One region of the Shewanella sp. KJ2020 genome, then DNA from elsewhere that is predicted to be linked to it. Evidence: predicted binding sites of a transcription regulator. Region 1 holds the regulator's gene; the other holds the start of a gene.
The links. The regulator MetJ, encoded in region 1, represses methionine synthesis genes. The targets are predictions, from matches to a motif close to TAGACGTCTAGACGTCTA.
Positions count from the first base shown of each region.

Region 2: serA (phosphoglycerate dehydrogenase) is a predicted target of MetJ. The motif match lies at 1,314-1,331, and genes of this name have one in related genera.

Region 1 is NZ_JAKUKD010000015.1:318,093-321,499, reverse strand. It holds gene nrfD (NrfD/PsrC family molybdoenzyme membrane anchor subunit) at 1-834, shown strand, start outside; gene MJO46_RS10430 (sulfite exporter TauE/SafE family protein) at 977-1,720, opposite strand; gene metJ (met regulon transcriptional regulator MetJ) at 1,828-2,142, opposite strand; gene metB (cystathionine gamma-synthase) at 2,355-3,407, shown strand, end outside.
Region 2 is NZ_JAKUKD010000030.1:73,507-76,913, reverse strand. It holds gene MJO46_RS15715 (DUF2238 domain-containing protein) at 657-1,265, opposite strand; gene serA (phosphoglycerate dehydrogenase) at 1,420-2,649, shown strand; gene ygfZ (tRNA-modifying protein YgfZ) at 2,788-3,407, shown strand, end outside.

The DNA of each region.
Region 1 (3,407 bases):
GGTTTGCGCTGGGCGAATAAGGAGCTCAGCGCGGGAGCCGAAAGCAGTATTCTTAAGGCGGCAGCCATTATTGGGCCTGTGGCAATTAGCTTAGGTCTAGTTTGTTTAGTGTTTGACTTAACTAAGCCATTCCATTTCTGGTTAATCTTGATTAACTATAACTTCCAGTCTGTGATGGCAATCGGGGTGTTGGCGCTGCTGGCGTATTCTCCCTTGGCCTTTGCATACGCCATTATTGTGCTGCGGGATGACTTACCAAAATGGGGTTTGGGTTTCTTAACGCCTATCGCTAAGTTACTTATGCCATTTAGAAAGCTAATGGAAGTATTGTTGTTTGTCCTCGCCATTGGCGTAGGGGCTTACACTGGCTTCTTAATTTCGGCGATGAATGCTTATCCTATGCTCAACACTGCGGTACTGCCTGCGCTGTTTTTAGTGTCAGGTCTATCGGCGGGCGCTGCGGCAAATGCGGTACTGGCACTCTTGTTGTTTAAGACCGATAGCCACGACAAGACCTTAGCCAAAATGCATGGCTTAGAATTGCCAGTGATGGCAATCGAAATCATGTTCCTGTTTATGTTGTTCTGCGCCTTGTACTTTAAGGGCGGCGCGGCGGCTGCGGCCTTAGCATCGTTAACTTCTGGGTTATGGGCAAGCGTGTTCTGGATAGGCGTTGTCGGAATTGGCTTTGGTATTCCGTTGCTGTTTATGCTACTACCCGCCGCGACTCGCCACACTAAGGGCGCGATGATTATGGTGGCCTGTGCGAGCTTAACGGGCGTACTCGCCTTAAGACACTTTATTGTGTATGCGGGCCAAAGCTACTTAAGCTAACGTATTGATGCTAGAGCAATAAGTATCACTTAAATGCGATTAAGTGATGCTCGAATGGATGACAGCTCGTATCCACAGCAACAAAAAGCACCGTTAAACGGTGCTTTTTTTATGGCTGCGATTGGTTGCAATTGGCAGGAGGTTATTGCGGTAATAACTCAATCACTGATTTGACCGTGAGCACTAAGGCGCTGATAGCGCAGAGGGCTAAGGTCGCCATCTTGGTCTTATGTTTATCCACATTTCCCACCAGTTTGCCCGCCACGAGATAGCCTAAAAAGACCGAGGGCAATAGCATTAGCGACAGCCAAAAGTGCTTGATTTCGAGTAGGCCCGTCACCCCAAGAATCGCCAAGGCAATGGTCGAACTAAAGATAAAGAAGGCCGATAGTGCGGCACGAAATTGCGAGGCATCTTTACCCGATAATAAAATTGCCATCGGCGGCCCACCAATAGCGGCAATATTGCCAAAAATCCCCGAGACGACACCCGCGCCGAAGAGGGTTTTCTTATTTACCGGCAGGCTGAATTTATACAGGCTGAGGATAACTGCGACAGTCACAATGGCGGCAATCGCAAGGCCAAGGATAGCTTGAGGTGCAAATAGCAATAGGCTTGCGCCGATAAAACCGCCGGGCACGCGACCTAGGAGCGCATATTGCAAGCCATTGAATTCTAAGTGGCCGCGCTCACGCAATAGGGTGAGTAGCGCGATGGAAAATCCCATCACAATTACGGGGGCGGGCACTAATTGGGGATCGACAATATAGAGTAAAGGGCTGGCAACCACGGCAAGGCCAAAGCCAATCAGACTCTGGGTGAGGGCCCCTAAAAACACAATCACAGACGCGATGGCAAGCGTTTGTGGATCTATCAAGGAAAACATAGGATTCCATCAAAACAAAATAGGGATCGTTACTTTAGCCCACCACAGTGGATGAGCATTAACGATCCCTAATAATTAGTTACGGCAGGATTATGGACGCCTGAGCGTTACTCCATGTCTTCCCACTCTATTCCCATTTCGTCCATCAGGCGTTTAGCTTCTGCTGGAATACTGTCGGGGCAGTCCTTTGAGAGGTCGGCATCATCAGGCAATGGCTGGCCTGTATAGGCATGCAAGAATGCCTCACACAACAGCTCGCTGTTGGTGGCGTGACGCAAATTATTGACCTGACGACGAGTACGTTCGTCCGTGAGGACCTTAAGCACCTTGAGCGGAATAGACACAGTAATTTTTTTTACTTGTTCATTCTTCTTGCCATGTTCAGCATAGGGGCTGATGTATTCCCCATTCCATTCAGTCATTGACTCACCTGTTATAACGCTAAATTCGGGGCAGATTTTAAACCCTTACAAACAACAGTCAAATTATTGCTACTATTTCTTGGGGATTGCAAACAGATTTCTTTATGTTTAGACGTCTAAACGTCTTAACGCCTATTGACGATAGGGTTGGGCTTAGGTACATTTAGACGTCCAGACATCTCTATCAGTCTACCGAATTTAGGAGTCCACCCATGGCAGAGCGTCAATTAGCCACACTGGCAGTGCGTCAGGGTATCGAAAGCGATACTCAATATGGCGCAGTTGTGCCACCGATTTATTTGTCGACTAATTACGCCTTCGATGGTCATAAAAATCCCCGCGAATTTGATTACAGCCGTTCAGGCAATCCAACTCGCTGCATTTTAGGTGAAGCATTAGCCCAATTAGAAAAGGGCGCGACTGGCATAGTGACCTGCACTGGCATGGCGGCCATTACCTTAGTGGCGACTTTGCTTGGCCCCGATGATCTATTGGTCGTGCCCCACGATTGTTACGGCGGTTCCTACCGTTTATTTACCAACTTGGCGAAGAAAGGCCAGTTTAAGCTGATTGTGGTCGATCAAACCGACAGCCAAGCGTTAGCCGCCGCTATCGCGCAGAATCCTAAGATGGTGTGGCTCGAAACCCCATCGAACCCGTTATTGCGTGTGGTGGATATCGAAGCCATTGCCAAGGCGAGCCATGAGGTCGGCGCACTGGTGGTGGTTGATAACACCTTTTTATCGCCGATATTGCAACAACCCCTATTGTTAGGCGCGGATATCGTTATCCACTCCACTACTAAATATATCAATGGTCACAGCGATGTGGTTGGCGGCGCTGTGGTCGCCAAAGATGCACAAATCGGTGAAAGCTTACATTGGTGGTCGAACACTCTAGGTTTAACGGGCTCAGCATTTGATAGTTACTTAACCCTGCGCGGCCTACGCACTCTCGCTGTGCGCATTCGCGAGCATCAAGCCAATGCCCAGCGCATTGTTGAGGTATTAACCCAAAGCCCTGTGGTGAGTAAAGTTTATTACCCAGGGCTTGCGGATCATCCAGGTCACGCGATTGCCGCCAAGCAACAGAAGGGCTTTGGCGCTATGCTGAGTTTTGAGCTTAAGGGCGGCGAGGCCGAAGTGGTGGCCTTTTTAGGTGCACTCAGCTTATTTAGCGTGGCGGAAAGTTTAGGTGGCGTCGAAAGTTTAGTGGCCGTGCCCGCCACTATGACCCACAGAGCCATGGAGCCGCAGGCGCGCTTC
Region 2 (3,407 bases), on a different contig from region 1:
TTCTCCCTGAAAAGTACTTGTTTCTCTTTTGCATGAAACTGATGAAAATTGCCTGCAACGCAGGCATTAAACATTTCATTAACCTAGCCATTTTGACTAGTTACCCAATGAATGCCATAGCCCAAATGTACTAATAATCACTATTTATATGTAGTACGTTCGACTAACTCACTAAGATATACAGCCTATAGAGTGATAAATACTAAACCGTGACAAAGAAGATGTCAGTCACTACACATTAGCCTATACCCAAACAACCTGAAGATGCAGGATTCAGCGGGAATTTAACGCACTTTAGGCAAGGCGGTTATTTGCAGACCTAGCGGGCTAAGTTAAAAATAACCAACGCTGAATAAAGTGCGTTAAAACCCGCCGGAACGGAGCGCCTAGGGCACTCCACTTCCGTGTTGCATCAATTCAAAAGGTGGCCGACATTCTTTCATTGATGCGCCTTGAATTGAAGCACCCTCGGCGCTCTGAAACTCGTATCTTCAGGTAGCTTGGGTATATATAAACATCAATCGAAAGTTTACACAAAAATTTAACATTAAGTTCTGTGTTCTGGAGAGTGGTAATGCCCTAAAAGTCAGCACTTTGAGGGCATAAATTCCCATATTAAGAGTAATTAACTAAGAGTAACTGGCTAGGAGAACTGGCTAGGAGTGTGCCAACAGCTTAGCGATTTGCTTATCCTGCTGGCGAGATAACAGCAGCAACGCCACTATCGCACCTATTAATGCTAAAAACATATCGGATTGGGTATCCCATACATAACCTTGGGTGCCTAAAAAGGCCTCGGCGCCCTCACCCGTTGCAGCCGCAACCCACCATTCAATCAACTCATAGAAAGCTGAAAATGCTAATACAAAACAAGTCACCAAAAATGCACACCAAGCACCAGGCTTAACGGCTTGATTACGTAACATAATTTCACGCGCCAACAGCGCAGGGATAAAGCCTTGGGCAAAATGACCTACCTTATCGTAATTATTGCGCTCCGATCCCATCCACTGGGCAATAGTGTCGAACAAAGGCACCTCGGCATAGGTGTAATGGGCGCCCACAAATAAAACACTGCAATGTACTAGGATTAGAAAATAGACTAAGGGTGTGAGTGGAAAGCGTTTACGAGTAAAAAATAAAATGGGTACTGCCACTAATGCGGGCAAGGCTTCGAGCCACCAGGTAAAAGGATCTGCGGGATTTATCGCCGACCAGACGAGAACTGAGAGGTAAATACCGCACCAAGCAATTTTGTTATTCAATGTTTTTTCCTCTTATGCGATATTGTTCTAAATTTAGAATATTAACTTTAGCCATCTAGCCCTCCACACTGAGCAAAAAAAGTGCTACTTTGGTGGAGGAAGGCTGTCAGCATATCATAAGAAACATTTCTATTAATTAGAGGGTACCCATATCATGGCGAAACATTCGCTGGACAAGGATAAGATCAAGATCCTGCTGTTGGAAGGCGTCCACCAATCTGCGGTCGATGTACTTGAGCGTGCTGGATACACCAATATCGAATACCACAAAGCCTCTTTAGGCGATGAAGCATTAATTGAATCCATCAAGGATGCGCATTTCGTGGGGCTTCGTTCGCGTACTCAATTAACTGCCGAAGTGCTGAAACGTGCCGAGAAGTTGATCGCGATTGGCTGCTTCTGTATTGGTACTAACCAAGTTGATCTTGCCACCGCCGAATCCCTGGGTATTCCAGTGTTTAACGCGCCATTTTCTAACACTCGCAGTGTTGCCGAGTTAGTGATTGGTGAAATCATTATGCTGATGCGTGGGATCCCTGAGCGTAACGCCATCGCCCACCGTGGCGGCTGGATGAAGACCGCCGCAGGCAGCTACGAAGTCCGTGGTAAAACCTTAGGTGTGATTGGTTACGGCCATATTGGTACTCAACTGGGTATTCTGGCTGAGACGCTAGGTATGCGAGTGGTGTTCTTCGATATCGAAGACAAATTACCTTTAGGTAACGCGCAGCAAGTGCATTCAATGGAGCAACTGCTGGCACAGGCTGATGTTGTGAGCTTACACGTCCCTGAAACCCCTCAAACTAAAGACATGATAGGCGCCGCCGAATTTGCCGCTATGCGCAAAGGCAGCATATTTATCAACGCCTCACGGGGTACTGTGGTCGATATCGATGCCTTAACCGTTGCATTAAAAGAGCGTCACCTCGCGGGCGCCGCAATCGATGTGTTCCCCGTCGAGCCGCAATCGAATGACGATGAATTTATCAGCCCACTGCGCGGTTTAGATAACGTATTGCTGACGCCGCATGTGGGTGGCAGCACGGCTGAGGCCCAGGAAAACATTGGTATCGAAGTCGCCGGCAAGTTAGCTAAGTATTCAGATAACGGTTCGACCGTGTCTGCGGTTAACTTCCCTGAAGTGTCACTGCCCATGCATAAAGGCACCTCGCGCTTACTGCATATCCACCAAAACCGCCCTGGCGTGCTGATCAAAATCAACCAAGCCTTCTCGGAAAAGGGCATCAACATTGCCGCGCAATATCTGCAAACCACCGCAGAGATTGGTTATGTGGTGATGGAAGTCGACACTCACCAAGCCGAAGAGGCCTTGGTAGAGTTGAAGGCGATTGAAGGCACATTGCGTACCCGCGTGCTTTTCTAGTCTGTAAAATCGCTCGCACACTCGCTTCACCTAAGGCGCACATTTCATTCTAAGATATGTGCGCCTTATGCTTTTGAGCCTACAGGAATTCCGTTACAATCTAGCCTCTCACATCGTCTTCATTTTCAGGATCTCGCTATGACTATTTCTGTTTCTACACCCCATTGGGATCTGGACGCTTCCTTGCCTCCACTTATGCTTGCCAACTTATCCCATATGGGCCTTATCAAAGTGGTTGGAGAACAGGGCCGCAGTTTTATCCATGGCCAAGTGACCGCAGATATCAGTTCATTAGCCGCTAACCAATGGCGCTGGGGCGCTCATTGTGACCCTAAGGGTAAAATGTTGGCCAGTTTTAGAACCTTTGCCATCCAAGAAGCGCTCTTTATGCTGATGCCAAGGGATGTTATCGAAGTCGATTTACCCCAACTGCAAAAATATGCCGTATTTAGCAAGGCGACCCTAAGCAATGCATCCGCTGAATGGACTCTGCTCGGTGTTGCTGGCGAACAAGCTAGCCTGTTCGTAGGCGAGCATTTTGGTGAGGTAACCCAAGAACTGACCTTGGTAGATCAGGGGGCGATATTAAAAGACGCTGATCGTTTTATCTTAGTATTAACCCCAGAAGCCGCAGCGGCTTTAGTGGCTCAATCACAGCTGAGCGTATTTGATGCCTGTGCTTGGCAGGCGTTAGAAATCGCTGCGGGCTATCCAAATATTACCGCTAGCCATGCTAGCCAATACGTACCGCAGATGTG